DNA from 3 places in the Agrobacterium burrii genome. Region 1 is predicted to be linked to each of the others. Evidence: riboswitches for the same ligand, from Rfam matches in the RefSeq annotation. Region 1 holds a riboswitch; each other region holds the start of a gene.
What was found. A riboswitch is a leader RNA that binds a small molecule or an ion and turns the genes downstream of it on or off. The one in region 1 is predicted to bind thiamine pyrophosphate.
Positions count from the first base shown of each region.

Region 2: another riboswitch for thiamine pyrophosphate. It lies ahead of thiC (phosphomethylpyrimidine synthase ThiC); the one in region 1 lies ahead of thiB (thiamine ABC transporter substrate binding subunit).
Region 3: another riboswitch for thiamine pyrophosphate. It lies ahead of JZX89_RS21165 (ABC transporter permease); the one in region 1 lies ahead of thiB (thiamine ABC transporter substrate binding subunit).

Region 1 covers NZ_JAFLNA010000010.1:196,679-202,203, reverse strand. The annotation lists gene JZX89_RS18945 (ATP-binding cassette domain-containing protein) at 259-975, opposite strand; gene thiP (thiamine/thiamine pyrophosphate ABC transporter permease ThiP) at 972-2,591, opposite strand; gene thiB (thiamine ABC transporter substrate binding subunit) at 2,611-3,624, opposite strand; TPP riboswitch at 3,662-3,772, opposite strand; gene JZX89_RS18930 (VOC family protein) at 3,818-4,210, opposite strand; gene JZX89_RS18925 (ABC-F family ATP-binding cassette domain-containing protein) at 4,302-5,525, opposite strand, start outside.
Region 2 covers NZ_JAFLNA010000020.1:89,044-94,568, forward strand. The annotation lists gene JZX89_RS26915 (DUF1839 family protein) at 1-187, opposite strand, end outside; gene JZX89_RS26920 (amino acid--[acyl-carrier-protein] ligase) at 194-1,102, opposite strand; gene JZX89_RS26925 (acyl-CoA dehydrogenase family protein) at 1,107-2,288, opposite strand; gene JZX89_RS26930 (acyl carrier protein) at 2,288-2,539, opposite strand; TPP riboswitch at 2,723-2,834, shown strand; gene thiC (phosphomethylpyrimidine synthase ThiC) at 2,929-4,752, shown strand; partial or broken gene thiO (glycine oxidase ThiO) at 4,754-5,525, shown strand, end outside.
Region 3 covers NZ_JAFLNA010000012.1:159,557-165,081, reverse strand. The annotation lists gene thiD (bifunctional hydroxymethylpyrimidine kinase/phosphomethylpyrimidine kinase) at 1-242, opposite strand, end outside; gene thiE (thiamine phosphate synthase) at 239-901, opposite strand; gene JZX89_RS21175 (hydroxyethylthiazole kinase) at 888-1,628, opposite strand; gene JZX89_RS21170 (ABC transporter substrate-binding protein) at 1,625-2,575, opposite strand; gene JZX89_RS21165 (ABC transporter permease) at 2,572-3,357, opposite strand; TPP riboswitch at 3,486-3,588, opposite strand; gene JZX89_RS21160 (alpha-glucosidase) at 3,625-5,525, opposite strand, start outside.

The sequences.
Region 1 (5,525 bases):
GTCATGCTATTTCTCATTCTCTATGCCTGCCCCTAACGTTCCTGATCATCCGTTAATTGCAGACCAGAATAACAGATTCGCCCCAACGAGCCATGAATGCCGATACGGTAAAAACGATCCATCAAGTCCGGAATATTCCTGAAGAATGCAATAATTCCCGTCTTTTCTCGGGCAACAACTTGAAACTGGCAAGTGCAAATTAGCGCCATTGAAGTCATCTAAAGCGATTGCCAGCGGCACGCGTCGAAAATAAGGCGATCAGCCCTTCAGGAAACTGTCCACCGCCTTCACATTTTGTGTGGCAAAGAAATCCGTGGTCGGGCCGGTGTAGACAACGCGGCCGCGATCAAGAAAAACCACAAGCTGCGCCAGTTTTTTTATGTCGTCAGGATGGTGCGAGACAATAATCACCGTATTTTTTGTTTCAGCATGCAAGTCGAGAAGCAGGGAGGTCATGCCCGACCGCAATCCCGGATCGAGCGCGGCGAAGGGCTCATCCAATAGCATGACCGTTTTTTTCCTCACCAGCGCACGCGCCAGCGCCGCCCTTTGTCTTTCTCCGCCGGAAAGCGTGCCCGGCAGGCGCTTGTCAAAACCCGCAAGACCAACACGCGCCAGCGCCATCTCGATGTTTTGCCGGTCTTCCGCTTGCAATTTCAGCCCCGGACTGACGCCGAGCGCGACGTTGGTAAAAATATCGAGATGGGCGAAAAGATTATTGTCCTGAAAGATCGATGAGACCGGTCTTTCGGAAGGATCGAGCGCCGCCATGTCCCGCCCGCCGATCACCACGCGGCCGGAATCCGGCACCTCGAAACCGGCGACCAGATTGAGAAGCGTCGACTTGCCCGAACCGGATGCGCCGACAACGGCGGTCACCTGGCCCTGCGGAAAGGTGCAATCCAGATCGAAATCCTGCGCTCCGAGCCGCAGCCTGACCTTGTCCAGCTGAACTGCGAAATCATCGCCAGTCATGTGCTTGCCTTTGCCGATTGCCGTGAAACGCCGCCCGCAGCAAGCAGCAGGCAGACGACACCGAGGATGAACGCATATCCGGCGGCGTCATTGGTGCGGTAACTGCCCATATTGCTGTAAACCAGCCATGGCAAGGTGATGAAATTTTCCGACCCGAACAGGGCAACCGCCCCGAGATCACCAAGCGACAGCGCCATGGCAAAGGAAAACGCCATAACCGAAGGCCGCCACAGAACCGGCAGATCGGCAAATCGTAGCCGCGTCAACCCCTGAAGCCCGAGACTGGCGGAGAGCCGGCCGGTGCGCAGAAAATGGCTGGTAAAGGCCGGCTCCAATACCCGCATGGCAAGCGGCAGCGCCATCAGCATATTGACGATCGCCACGAGAACCGGCGCATAAAAGCTGACGTCACCGAAGGGCCGCAACAGCAGAAACCATCCGCTTCCGAGCACAACAGGCGGCACCAGCAGTACAAGCGAAGACCCCGCGCCGAGCGTGGCGGACAGAAAGCGCAAGGGCCGAGCCGCCTGCCGCCGTGAACCAACGGCCTGACGGGCACTGATGATCGCAAAACAGCAGAGCACGACGAGAGTTGCGGAGAGCGCGGCGATGGCAAGGCTGGTCGCCGCCGCGCGCAGGAAGATCGGCGCAGACAAAAGGCGCGGTAGATCGGCCCCAAAGCCTGAGACGGTTGTCGCGACCAACGGCAGTCCAATCAGCAAAACCGCAAGAATGATTGCCGCCCCATCCCAAAGGCGTGCACCGGTACTTTTGCCATCGAAACGGCGAAGGGGACGCCCAAGCGAGGCTATCTCTGCTTCCGGCGATGGCAGAAAGGCAAGAAGGCCGAGCAAAGCCCCGGTCAGGACAATCTGCAGAACCGAAAGCGCGATCGCCCGCTGCGGATCGAAATCGAACCGTAACGCCTGATAGATCGCCACCTCCAGCGTCGTAGCCGCCGGTCCGCCACCCAAGAGAAGCACCAGCGTAAAGCTGGTGGCACACAGCATGAAGACAAGGCCGGCAATGCCGGGAACAAGCCGTGAAATCGCCGGCCATTCGATGAAGCGGAAAGTCGAAATCGGTCCCATGCCAAGGCTCGCCGCAATGCGCCAATATTCGCCCGGAATACGTTCCAGCCCGGCCAGCATCAACCGCACGCAAAGCGGCAGATTGAAGAACACATGGGCAATAAGAATCCCGGAAAGGCCGTAAATGCTGGAGGGTTGCTCCGCGCCGGCAAAAACAAGAGCCGTATTCAAGACGCCCTGCCTGCCCCAGATGGCGATGATGCCGAAGGCGCCGACGATGACAGGCAAACCCATCGGCACCGCCATCAGCCGGATGATCCATATCCGCCCCGGAAAGTCGCGTCGACGCGCAAGCGCCATCGCCACCGGCAGGCCGAGACCAATCGAAAGAAAGGTGGAAAGCGTTGCCTGATACAGCGTGAAACGCAGAATACGCAGCGTATAGGCATCCATGATGCCCGCAGCGGATACGCCGGCATCGAAAGACAAAAGAGCAGCAACGCCGAGCGCCATGAACAGGAAAACGGCGGCAAAGGCCACCGTCCCAAAAATAATCGACCGTCGGTAATCGCGACGCAGCATCATGCGCGGGTGCGCCTCTTCGTCAATTCATGCTCATGGCCGCAAGCCATTCGTCGATCCACGCCTTGCGGTTCTTCGCCACCTCTTCCGGGTCCATCAGGAAGGTCTTGGCAGGCACGACGAGTTTGGAAAACGCCTCGGGCAACGGCTTGGACGTTGCCGCAACCGGCATCATCCAGTTGTTTTCCGGAATGGCGTCCTGAAAACCTGATGTGAGCGTGAAAGCAAGAAACTGCTTCGCCAATTCTTTGTGCGGCGCGTTTTTGAGCAGGCCGGACACTTCGATCTGGATGTAATGCCCCTCCGAGAAGGAGGCTGCCTGATAACGATCCGTCTTTTCCGCAACCATGTGATAAGCGGGCGAGGTGGTGTAGGAAAGCACCATCGGCACCTCACCCTTGGTGAAGAGACCATAGGATTCCGACCAGCCCGGCGTTACGGTGAGAATGCGTTTCCGGAGCTTGGCCCAAGCCTCCGGGGCCTTGTCGCCGTAAACGGATTTTACCCACAGCAGCAGACCAAGGCCCGGCGTGGAGGTTCGCGGGTCCTGAATGGCGATCTTCTGCGAAGGGTCGCCTTCCACCAGTTCCTTCAGGCTCGTCGGCGGATTTTTTATCGTCTGCGTGTCATAGATGACTGCGAAATGACCGTAGTCGTAAGGGACGAAAACATCATCCTTGTAACCGCCCGGCACCTTGGCCGCCGATGCATCGATGCCACTGACATCGAAAAGGCCGGTCTGCTTCGCTTCCGCGACAAGGTTGGTATCGAGACCGAGCACCACATCCGCCTTGGACCCCGCACCTTCCAGCTTCAGGCGGTTCAGCAGTGCCACGCCATCCGCCACACCGACGAAATTGACCGTGCAGTTGCAAACCTTCTCGAAGGCTTCTTTCACTTTGGGACCGGGACCCCATTCGGAAACGAAGCTTTCATAGGTATAGACGGTGAGTTCCTGTCGATCCTGCGCGGTGGCAAGAGCGGGCAGAAACAGCGAAACGGCAACGATGGAATTCAGGAAAAGACGACGGCGCACGGGTATCTCCTCAAAACAAAAAGGGAAATAGCCGCCTGCCTTGAAGCCGTCTAATCCCTCCGCCGGTATGAACCGGATCAGGTTCTTCGGGTTGGCAAGCCTCTCAGCCTTTTGCACGCAAGCACAAAAGACACCCCGTTAGATCATGATGATGATGTAGTCCCGCCGTCAGGGATTGGCAAGATGGCTGCGGTCAACCCTGCGCCGTCATATGCACCAGTTCCCAGACGTGACCGTCCGGATCCTGAAAACTGCCGGCATACATGAAGCCGTGATCCTGAACGGGTTTCCAGCTGCTGCCGCCGGAGGCGAGCGCGGTTGCGATCATCCGGTCGATTTCCTCGCGGCTTCCGGCGGAAAGACAGGTCAGCACTTCCGTACTCTGCTTCGCATCGGCAATGTCGCCATTGATGAAATCGCGAAAACGCTCTTCCTGAAGCAGCATCACGAAGATGTTTTCCTCCACGATCATGCAGAGCGTGCGATCGTCAGAATATTCCGGATTGAAGCTGAAACCGAGCGCCGTGAAGAAGCTTTTCGATGTCTCGATATTCTTGACGGGCAGGTTGACGAAGATCATGCGCATTTTTTGAACTCCTCCGAACCGGCACAGGAAACGGCAATTTTGCCGTCCTGTCAAAGGCGGATGACGCCTCGTTCAAGAAACCCCGTCGCAATCAGCCTTCCATTTCCTCGCGCAGCATCTCCAGCTCCAGCCATTCCTCTTCCATGGTCTCCAGCTTTTCGCGCAGCTTGGTCATTTCCTGCGCCAGCGTGTTGAAAACGGCCGGGTCCTTGGCGAAGAGGTTGGGATCAGCCATACGCTGCTCGCGTTTTGCGATTTCGCCCTGCGTCTTTTCCATCTCCTTCGGCAGATTTTCGAGCGCGAATTTCTGCTTGAAGGAGAGCTTGCCCTTGGCCTTCGACGTATCCTGCGTAGCGGAAGTGGAAGGTGTGGCCTTCGCCTTTTCCTGCCTCTCAGCCTTGCGTTTTTCCTCCGCAGCACCCTTGCGCTGCGCCATCATATCAGAATAACCGCCGGCATATTCGATCCAGCGTCCGTCCGGCTGGTCCGGATTGGCGGGTGCGATGGTGGAGGTGACGGTGCGGTCGAGGAAATCGCGGTCATGGCTGACGAGGATGACAGTGCCGGAAAAACCCGCAACGATTTCCTGCAACAGATCGAGCGTTTCGATATCGAGATCGTTGGTCGGCTCGTCGAGGATCAGAAGGTTGGTCGGCCGCGCCAGAATGCGCGCCAGAATAAGCCGGGCGCGCTCGCCGCCGGAAAGGTTGCGGATCGGCGTGCGGGCCTGTTCCGGCTGGAACAGGAAATCCTTCATGTAGCCCGTCACATGCTTCACTTCGCCATTGACCAGCAGGTTGTCACCCCGGCCATCGGTCAGGTAATGCGCAAGCGTTTCGGTTGGATTGAGATCCTCGCGCTTCTGGTCAAGCGTCGCGATCTCCAGATTGGTACCGAGCTTCACCGTGCCGCTATCGGGCTGAAGCTCGCCGGTCAGCATCTTCAAAAGCGTGGTTTTTCCGGCGCCATTCGGGCCGACAAGGCCAATGCAATCGCCGCGATGCACCCGCAGAGAAAACGGCGCGATGATGACCCGCTCGCCGTAAGACTTGGTGATGGCCTCGGCCTCGATGACCAGCTTGCCCGACTCGCGCCCTTCGGTGACGGTCGCCTGCACCGAACCCTGCGGCACCTTGTGGCCGCGATAATCCGCGCGCATGGCCTGAAGCTCGCCGACGCGGCGCATATTGCGCTTGCGCCGCGCGGTCACGCCATAACGCATCCAGTGTTCTTCGCGCTCGATCGCCTTGCCGAGCTTGTGCTGCTCCAGCTCTTCCTCTTCCAGAACCTTGTCGCGCCATTCCTCGAAATGCGC
Region 2 (5,525 bases), on a different contig from region 1:
ACTGGTCGCCCTCGAAATCCTGTGTGAGGGTGAAACCGAACATGGCTTCCGGCGGCAGGCCCTTGGCCGCCAGCACCTCGATCCACAAATCAATGTAGCAATTGGTTTCCGGCCACATCCTCTCGGAAGAATGGAGCGGATGTTGCACATAGTTTTTGGGATCGAGACCGGGGAAAATCTGCCGCATGGATAATCAGCCCCAGAGGGTTTCCACGACCTTTGCAGGCCATTTCTTCACATCCAGACCATGATGGGCAAACAGCGCCAGCGCGATGCGCTCAAGGCCGAAACCGACGCAGGCGGTATGGGCGACATCGCCGTTGGCGAGGTTGAGGCCCCATTTTTGGCCGAAGGCATCCTGATGATAGTTGAAGCTCATGCAGGCTGTCGGGTTGGTCGTCGATGTGACCGGGATCAGCAGTTCGAATTTGAGGTTCTGATCGCGCTGGTTGTTAGCGAGCATTTTGCCGGCACGGCCGAAGAAAGGATCGTTGGCGACATCGATGGTGACGTCGAGCCCGACCGCCTTCATCATCTCCACGCCGCGATCCATCCAGGTCTGGCGGAATTCGGTGACGTCGGAATCGGTGCCCATGCAAACATATTCGCGCATGCGGAAAAGCTGCTGGCGCGCCGGATCCTTGGAGGGCTCATGGCGGAAACAATAGGACTGGATGTCATAGAGACCGCCGCCGGCAGGTAGCGCGCCGCGCTTGGCGATTGTCGGATAAAGCGGATAGCAGGCCGCCGGCGTCAGCACGATGTCGGTGGCTTTCTGGTCCTTGGTCCAGTCTTCGCCCTCATCCATGGATTTCAGAAGGCTGACATGGTCAAGCTCGCAGCCGCAGAAGGAATGGACCGTGCCGGCCAGCTGCGGAAAGCTCTTCATGTAGCCGCTTTTTTCAAAATAGGCGCGGTTGATGCCGGGCGGAAAACGGATCGCTTCGGCGCCATCGGCGGCGCCCGTGCGGTCGATCAGCCGCTCGAATGCGGCAATCACGTCCTCGAACTGGCCACTGCGGCCATAAAGACCGTCCACACCGGTTTCAATCAGCAGGCCTTCTTCGAACAGTCGATCGAGGAACGATGTTTGCATGTCCATGGTCTTATCCCAAGAGGCTGGTGTCCTGCCTGTGAACCAGCAGGAGGTTGGCGGAATTGCCGAGAATACGGTCGTTGGAAATCATCAAACGGGCGGAATGTGCGTCGCGCAGATGCCGGCCGAGGCTGTAGGGCGTGCCGTTCTTGTAACCCATGATGCCGCAGACCAGCATGGCGTGATCGATGATCTCAAGAATGGTTTCCGAAGAGCAGATCTTCACATTGTTCATGGCGACGGCAAAGGCCATGGACATCAGCTTTTCGGCGTCACTCTTGGTGTCTTCGTAAGCCTTGATGCCGGCAATGATGTTGGATTTCACCACCTGCAGCTTGGTGGAAACCTCGGCAAGCCGGATCGCGCCGGGAGGAGCGGTGCCGGGCGACTTGCGTGCCGCGGCCCTGACAAAGGATTGCGCGCGCAGCACCGCATCCGACGCGATGCCGTACCAGACGGCGCTCCACAGAAGATGGGAGCTTGCGAGCATGGATTGCGCGGCGATTTCCGCAAAAGGTTTCGGGAAAATCTGCGCTGCGGGAGCTTCGCCACGAAACAGGAAACCGTCCGAACAGGTGCCGCGCATGCCGAGCGTATCCCAGATATGGGTCTTTTCGAGCGTATACTGGCTTTTCAGGAAAACGGTCATCACCTGATCGGCCGGCGCGGCATCCTTGTGGGCGCGCGAGGTGATGAGGATCGCATCGGCATTGCTGCCATAGGAAATGACGGTGGCGTCCTTTTCCAGCCGGCAAAATTCGCCCTCGACCTCGATCGCACAGATGGAATTGCGCAGATTGCCGCCAATGCCGCCCTCGGTGGTTGCGGAGCCGAGCAGAAGCTGTTCACCGGCGATGCGGCTCATGAAGCCCGCATGCCATGCGCTTGTCTCGCCATGTTCCACCAGGCTGGACAGCTTGATGTGGTGCATGGCGAAAATCATCGCCGTTGCCGAACAGGCCTGGCCAAGCCGCGCGCAGATATCGGCGATTTGCTGCAGGGATGCGCCTTCGCCGCCCAGCGAGGAGGGGACCTGGATGCCCAGCAGGCGTTCCTGCCGCAGCGCATCGACAGCTTCCTGCGGGAAGCTGCCGGTGACATCCACCTCGTCTGCATGTTTGGCGGCAATGGTCGCGACACGGCCCGCGCGCGCGGACAGCGTTTCATCCTGCGGCGCTACGGTCACGTTCATCAGGCTGCCTCTTTACCATCCAGAATGAGCTTAACGGTGTCTTCAATGGCCTTGATGCTGGCGAAGGACTTGCGGTTCAACAGATTGTCGGGAAACTCGATATCGAATGCTTCTTCGATGCCCAGCATCAATTGCACCGATGCAAAGGAAGAGAGGCCTGCCGCATAAAGATCTGCTTCATCTGCAATCGTATCGACGGGGGTGGGAAGCTGGCCGAATTTTGCCAGTATTTCACGAATAGTCGCATTCATTCCGACGGATCTCCAATGAAATTAACATTAGGAAGGTTTGTGCTTATCGTTATGTCGCAAACGATAATATTCACCTAAACCGTTAGGTTAATTACAACTAACGGCAGCATGCGCCATTCCCGCACCTTTGCCAAGCGTTGATCGGCGGCCTTGACAAAAGGCGGCCGGTGTTTTTTGCTGTGAGCCATTCACCAGGGGTGTCCCGTCAAGGGGCTGAGATTCTGCTTTCATGCGCAGTGACCCGTTGAACCTGATCCAGTTCATACTGGCGTAGGGACGGTGCAAAGACCGAAGGTCGGCTGGCGTGTGCAATGCGCTGTCGGCGCTGCGGTATTTTCCATCATTCCGGCTCGAACTGGGTCTCCACTGTCAAACTTTGGAGCCTCATGATGAATATCGCTGCCAAGACTATCCCGCTGTCGGTTACCACCGGACCGCATGCCGCCTCCACGAAAATCCATAAACCGGGAATCCTGCATCCGCATATTCGCGTGCCGATGCGCGAGATCGCGGTGCACCCGACGGCGGGCGAACCGCCGGTAACAGTCTATGATTCCTCCGGTCCCTACACCGATCCCACACATCCCGTTCTGATTGAAAAGGGTCTGCCGCGACTGCGTCACGACTGGGTCGTGGCACGCGGTGATGTCGAGGCTTACGAGGGCCGGCACGTTAAGCCGGAGGATAACGGCTTTGCCACCGGCGAGCGCCTGACCCCCGAATTTTCCGTGCGCCACCAGCCACTCAGGGCGACTGCCGGCAAAGCGGTGACACAGCTTGCCTATGCGCGGGCTGGCATCATCACACCGGAGATGGAATTCATCGCCATCCGCGAAAATCTCGGGCGCGAGGCGGCCAAGGAGAAGCTGGTGCGCGACGGCGAGAGTTTCGGCGCGCATATCCCTGATTACGTGACGGCGGAATTCGTTCGGCAGGAAGTGGCGTCGGGCCGGGCCATCATTCCCGCCAATATCAATCATTCGGAACTTGAGCCGATGATCATCGGCCGTAATTTTCTGGTGAAGATCAACGCCAATATAGGCAATTCCGCCGTTACGTCCTCCATGGCGGAAGAGGTGGAGAAGATGGTCTGGGCGATCCGCTGGGGTGCGGATACCGTCATGGACCTCTCGACCGGGCGCAACATTCACAATATCCGCGAATGGATCATCCGCAATTCGCCGGTGCCGATTGGCACGGTGCCGCTTTATCAGGCGCTGGAGAAGGTCAATGGCATTGCCGAAGACCTCAACTGGGAGGTGTTTCGCGATACGCTGATCGAACAGGCAGAGCAGGGTGTGGATTATTTCACCATCCATGCCGGCGTGCGGCTGCATTACATTCCGCTCACCGTCAACCGCGTTACCGGCATCGTCTCCCGCGGTGGGTCGATCATGGCCAAGTGGTGTCTGCATCATCATCGCGAAAGCTTCCTTTATGAGCATTTCGACGAGATTTGCGATATCTGCCGCGCCTATGACGTCTCCTTCTCGCTGGGCGATGGCTTGCGTCCCGGCTCGATTGCCGATGCCAACGACGTGGCGCAGTTTGCCGAGCTGGAAACGCTGGGGGAGCTGACGCAGATCGCCTGGGCCAAGGATTGCCAGGTGATGATCGAAGGCCCCGGCCATGTGCCGATGCACAAGATCAAGGAGAATATGGACAAACAGCTGAAGACCTGCGGCGAGGCGCCCTTCTATACGCTTGGGCCGCTGACCACCGATATCGCGCCCGGTTACGACCATATCACGTCAGGTATCGGGGCGGCGATGATCGGCTGGTTTGGCACGGCGATGCTTTGCTACGTCACGCCGAAGGAACATCTCGGCCTTCCTGATCGTAACGACGTGAAGGTCGGCGTCATCACCTACAAGATCGCCGCCCATGCTGCCGATCTTGCCAAGGGCCATCCGGCCGCACAGGTGCGGGACGATGCGTTGTCGCGCGCAAGGTTCGAGTTCCGCTGGGAAGATCAGTTCAACCTATCGCTCGACCCGGATACGGCTCGGTCCTTCCATGATGAGACCCTGCCGAAGGAGGCGCACAAGGTTGCGCATTTCTGCTCCATGTGCGGACCGAAATTCTGCTCGATGCGGATTTCCCATGATATCCGCGCCGAGGCGCAAAAGGAGGGACTGGAGGCGATGGCCGCCCGCTTCAAGGAAGGTGGCGAGCTTTATATGCCGCTTCCTACGCCTGCGAATGCCGAATAGGATGCGCGTCCTTGTCAAGGGAACGGGGGTCGCCGGATTGACGGCGGCCTTCGAACTGGCGCGGAGCGGCGTTGCTGTCGAGGTGTCGGAGCGCAATTCCGAGCTTTCTCGCGGGGCGTCGTTCTATGCGGGCGGCATGCTGGCGCCCTGGTGCGAGCGTGAAAGCGCGGAAGAAGCGGTTCTGGCACTGGGCAAGGCGGCGCTCGACTGGTGGGACGAGGCGACCCCCGGCCTTGTGGTCCGCAACGGCACGCTGGTCGTCGCACCCGCCCGCGACAAAGCGGAGCTGTCGCGCTTCGCATCGCGGACCAGCGGCTATCGCTGGGTGGGTGAAGGCGAAATCGCCGCTCTGGAGCCTGACCTTGCCGGTCGCTTTCGGTCCGGACTTTATTTTGCGGATGAGGGGCATCTCGATCCGCGCCTTGCTCTGAAATCGTTGCATGAGCGGCTTTGCGCCATGGGTGTGCCGTTTCATATGGGCGTTTCGGTGGATGAACAGAGGTTCCATCGGGTGGTGGATTGCACCGGACCTGCGGCGGTGGGAGAAATTTCCAACCTTCGCGGCGTGCGGGGAGAGATGCTTTATCTCGCTACGTCGGAGATTTCCCTATCCCGCCCCGTCCGGCTGCTGCATCCGCGCATTCCGCTTTACATCGTGCCGCGCGAGCCTGGCCGGTTCATGGTGGGCGCGACGATGATCGAGACGGAGGATGCCGGGGCGATTTCCGCGCGTTCGATGATGGAATTCCTGAATGCCGCCTATGCCGTGCATC
Region 3 (5,525 bases), on a different contig from region 1:
GAGACCATGCCGATCTTCACCGCATTGACGGCAAGATCGGAAAAAACCGCATCCATCTGTGCGACGATGGTGGCCACGGAAATATCCTCAACCGCGGTGACACCTCTGGTGTTCTGGGCGGTGATGGCGGTGATGACGCTGGCGGCATAGGCGCCGAGTGCCGAAAAGGTCTTGATGTCGGCCTGAATACCCGCGCCGCCGCCGCTGTCGGAGCCGGCAATGGTCAATGCAATTGATGTCATGGTTGTCTCGCTTTCAGCGCCGCGTCAATTGCAGAGCGGAAGCCCTTGGTTGCGCTGGCAATATCGCCTGCCCGGAAGATGGCGGAAATGACTGCGACGCCATCCGCACCGGCCTCGATGACAGAAGACACGCGGGCAAGGTCGATACCGGCGATGGCGCCGACAGGCATATCCGGCCGCCATTCGCGCAGCAGGGCGCGAAGCGTCGCAAAACCATCGATACCGACCGGCTTGTCCGGATTGACCTTGGAAACCGTTTCGAACACGCCGCCAATGCAGGCGTAATCGGCAGGCATGGAGGCCGCCCTTTCGGCATCGGCGCGGTTCTTGACGGTGAGACCGATGATCGCCTTTTCGCCGAGAATGCGCCTGGCGGTCTTCGCATCCATATCATCGGCACCGAGATGCACCCCATCAGCGCCGGAGGCGAGCGCCACATCCACACGGTCGTTGATAACAAGCGGCACGCCGGTGCCGGCGATGGCCTCGTGAATGGCGCGGGCGTTGTCGATCATTTCGCGCGTCGAGCCGTGCTTGTCGCGATATTGCAGAATGGTCGCACCGTTGAGTGCGGCCGCCAAAGCAAGCTCGGGTAAGGGTGCGACATCGGCAAGACTGGCATCGACCAATGCGTTGAGGCGGTAATCAACCTTGTTCATGCTCTATCTCCGCGTGATTGATGATGTCTTCGGCCGAGATTTCGGAAAGCGCATCCAGAAACACCGGTTCGAAGGTGCCGGGGCCTTTGGCCTGTTTCGCAGCCAATTCGGCGGAAACGCCTGTGACGGCGAGGGCTGCGGCTGCCGCCGTCAGGGCATCTTTCTCCACGGCCATGAAAGCGGCGATGACGCCACCCGAGAGACAACCGGTACCGGTCACCTTCGCCATCCATGGATGACCGTTGACGATCCTGACGCCACGGGTCGTGTCGCGGAGATGATCGACCGGTCCGGTTTCGATCCGCACCGCATCAGGCACATCGCCGATCAGGCTCATCTCGGCGCGGTTACCGCGCACGATGGTCGGGGAGAGGGCGATGAGTTCGCGAGCAAATTCCAGCCGGGATGGCGAGTAGTCGCAATGTACGGGATCGACGATCCACGGCTTGCCGGATGCATTGGCGATCTCGATTGCCAGCCGGATGACCTTGCGCCGCTCGGCATCCAGCGTGCCAAGATTGACGGTCAATGCATCCGCCTTGGTGACAAAGCTCTCGATTTCTTCCAGAGAAGTGGTCATTGAGGGAATGCCGCCGATGACGGTGATGCCGTCGGCGGTGAATTTCTGCACCACGGTGTTCATCAGGCAATGCACGCGCGGGCGCGTCTTGCGCACCCGCTCCAGAATGTCGGCGGCTTTCGCCGCTGTCGGAAAAGTGCCGGTCATGGCTGCTGCAGCTCCACGGCGATATCGTCTGCCTTCGGTGCCTGCTTGATCAGCTGCATCTCCTGCATGAACGCACCGAAACGATCATAGCGGGTGCGATCAAGTGCGGCGGGACGCTTGGCGAAGCGCGGCAAAGTGTCGAAGAAGGCCTGCTTGTTCAGCGCGTCGTCAAGGTTCGGATAGGCCTTGATGAAAAGCTGCCAGGAGTCCTGCGGGTGATTGGTGATGAAGATCGCGGCCTGTTCCACGGCGGAGAGGAAACGCGGCAGGCGGCTGTCTTTTACGAGATCGCGATGGGTGACGAAGATCAGCTCGTCATAGGCCGGCACGCCATGTTCTTCCGGGAAGAAGGAGCGGCCCTCATGACCTTCGAGCTTCATCTGCGTCAGTTCGAAATTGCGGAAACCGCCGAGCGTCGCATCCACCTTGCCGGCGATCAGCGACGGCGAGAGCGAGAAATTGACGTTGATGAGTTCGACATCATCCTTCGTCAGGCCGTCCTTTTCCAGCATGCGCTTCAGCATCGCATCTTCAAAACCGGAAACGGAAAAGCCGACCTTCTTGCCCTTCAGGTCTTTCAGGCTTTTGATCGGCCCATCGGCAAGAACGGTGACGGTGTTCAGCGGGGTTTCGACCAGCGTGCCGAAACGCACGAGCGGCAGGCCGGCATCGTGATCGAGATAAAGGTTCGGCTGGTAATGCACGCCGATATCGGCCTGTTTTGCCGAAACGAGACGAGGCACGGCGGAAGGGTCGGCCGGCGGCACCAGTTCCACGTCCAGCCCGGCATCGGCAAACAGACCGCGTTCCCTGGCGATCACCATCGGCGCATGATCGGGGTTCACGAACCATTCGAGCAATACGGTAAGCTTGTCGGCTGCCTGTGATTGCATGGGGGCAAATGCGCCTGCTGCCGCGACGACGAGGGAAAGAAGCGTTCGTTTCATGGTGCCGAAAGTCTCCGTAAATATCTGAGAGGAATGGTATGTTCTGTTTCCTTGGCCCAGGGGGCCAGATTGGCGGTCGCCCGGTCGACGATGAGCCGCAGCAGCACCGCCATGACGGCAAGAATGGCCATGGCGGCAAACATCGTGTCGGTCTGCATGCGGGCATTGGACTGGATCATGACGAAACCGAGCCCGGCCGAAGCACCCACCCATTCGCCGATGACGGCGCCAAGCGGGGCGAGCGGGGCGGCGACCCTCAGCCCGGAAATGAGCGATGGCAGCGCCAGCGGCACGCGCAGCCGGGTGAGGATCTGCCAGTGGCTCGCCTCCGTCAGCGAGGCGGCGTCGAGAATGGCGCGATCCGTGCGGTTAAGGCCATCAGTGAAGGAGGAGGCGACGGGGAAGAAGATGATGATCGCCGTCATCACCACTTTCGAGGCCATGCCGAAACCGAACCAGAGCACGAGAATGGGGGCTAGCACGAAGACCGGGAAGGCCTGCAGCACCAGAACCATGGGCCAGACGAGGCGGCCAAGACGCGGGATGGCGGCGATGGTGAAGGCGACGAGAATGCCAGCCGTAACACCGGCCGCTAGGCCGAGCGCCATTTCGCCAAACGTTACCATGGCCTGCCCGAACAGGAAGCCGGGCTGACGCCAGAAGGCGGCGGCGACATCGGCGGGCGACGGCAGGATATAGCGCGGCGGCGCAAACAGCCATGTGCCTGCCTGCCACAGAAGCAGCAGGAGACCGATACCGTTCAATGCATGGGTGGCACGCATGAGCCGGACCTCAGACGCAAACGCACCATGTGCGAAGGACAGAAGGTTTCAGCATCATCATTCAGTCTCCAGATGTGACAATCACGGAGATCATGGCCAAGCGGAGAAGAGAAAGGGCAGCGCCTGAAGGGTGCGACAGTTTCCGTTCCTACGCCGGCATGACCCGGATCAGGTTCAAGGGTCCGGCTCATCGCCATCTCAGCACCGTGCGGTGCTCCCCTCGGAATGCGTCGGAAACTGTCGCTTTTTTAGCTGGCTGTCAACGGCTCAGATGCTGCGAAGCTGTTCAAACAGGGCGATATGGCTGCTATCGGCACGATAGAAAACCGCGGGCTGGCCGAGCGGCGCTTCGATGGTGACTTCGCGTCCGCCGGGATGGCGCGCGCCGCTCCACAGATGCACCCATTCGCCATTGCCCGGAAGATAGAGTGTGCGCTGCGTTTCGCCCGCTTTCCAGACCGGCGCAACCAGCATGTCGGCTCCATAGAGATAGCTGTCCTGAATGGCGTAGGTCTGCCGGTCGTCCTCATAATGCAGGAAAAGCGGACGTTGCACCGGCAGGCCAGTCTCAGCCGCCTCTGCGGAAAGCGATTTCAGATAGGGGGCGAGCGCGACATAGATCGCCGTCATGCGGGCGAAATGGGCAAGAACCGTGTCGTCCTGATCGATCTGGAGATTGTCGCGCGGGCGATTGCCCTCATGGGTGCGCATCACAGGCGTGAAGGCGGCCATTTCCGTCCAGCGCATGATGAGTTCCGCCGTCCTGACATTGCCGAACAGGCTGGTGTAACCGCCGATATCGGAATGGTGGTAGGCGTTACCCATGAGGCCGGAGGACAGCGCGCCGCAGATGACGGTGACGAGGCCGTCATGGCGGGAGAAATCCACCGACTGGTCACCGCCCCAGATCAGCGGGCAATGGGCCTGCACGCCGGTGAAGCCTGCGCGCATGAAGAACAGCGCCTCGCCGGTTTTGCCCCGGCTTTCGACGGCTTTCGCGTTAACCTCGGCCCAGAGGGTGGGCCAGGCATTGTGCATCAGCTTGGCGTCGACGCCGTTGGAAAGGTTGATATCGATCGGCAGATATTCGCCAAAATCGGCCATCCAGCCGGAAAGGCCGAAATCGAGCATGTTTTTGCCGATGATCTGTTCGGCAAACCAGTCGGCCGCGGCCGGATTGGTGAAATCCACCACGCCGCAGTCGAATTCACCGAAATCCACCAGCGCCGTCTTGCCGTCCGCATCCGTGGCGAAATAACCGGCTTCTTCGGCGACCGGGAACAGCGGGCCGTCAACGCAGAGATAGGGGTTCACATAGCCCAGGAAACGAATGTCGTGATCGGCAAGTTCGGCGATCTTCTGGCGCAGATGCGGGTAGCGGGTGTCATTGGCCTGCCAGTCCCAGAAGAGGCGCGCGCCGAAAGATGTCTGGCGCAGGCCCACCCAGTCCTCGCACCAGAGGCCGGAAACCTTCGTTCCGGCAGCACGGATTTTCTCCAGCCGGGCAAAGGAGCTGACGCCGTCCTTTAGCCCGATGATCGCGCCATTATAGATCCACTCCGGCAGTTCCGGCTGGCGTCCGAACCGCAGCGAGAGGGCGGAGACGATATCGGTGAAGGCATCGCCCGCGAAGAACTCGATCTTTTCCGGGATAGCCCATATTTCGATTTCGTGGAAATCGCCGTTGCGGAAATCGAAGACCGAATAGGCGCTGGTTTCCACATGCAGCGCGTATTTGCGCGACGAGAGGTAGGTCGGCTGCGGGTAGTTTGTGTTGTAATAATCGCCGCCCGCCTTGCCGCTGACATCGGCCTTGAAGGTAAGCTCCGAGGTCTTGTCGCGACCGACGCCGGGTTCGGAAGTCCAAAGCGGAAAACGCCGTCCGCGCATGTCAAAATAGGACATCTGCTCGCCGCCGCCCCAGACGTGCTCATCCGTTTCCGCGACGACGCGCAGCCACAGACGATTGATGGTTTCATCCAGCGCAGCCAGCCTGATAGCGTTGCCGTCCAGCGTCAGGCGAAGGCGCGGCGCCTGTCCGGGTGCGGAGGAAAGCGTAACGCTGTCGCCATTCAACTCGGCATGGCGCAGGGCAGTTCGCTCGATCACATAGTCCTCGATGTCGAAATTGCCGCGATACATATCCATCCGCTCGCGGCCAGAACCCG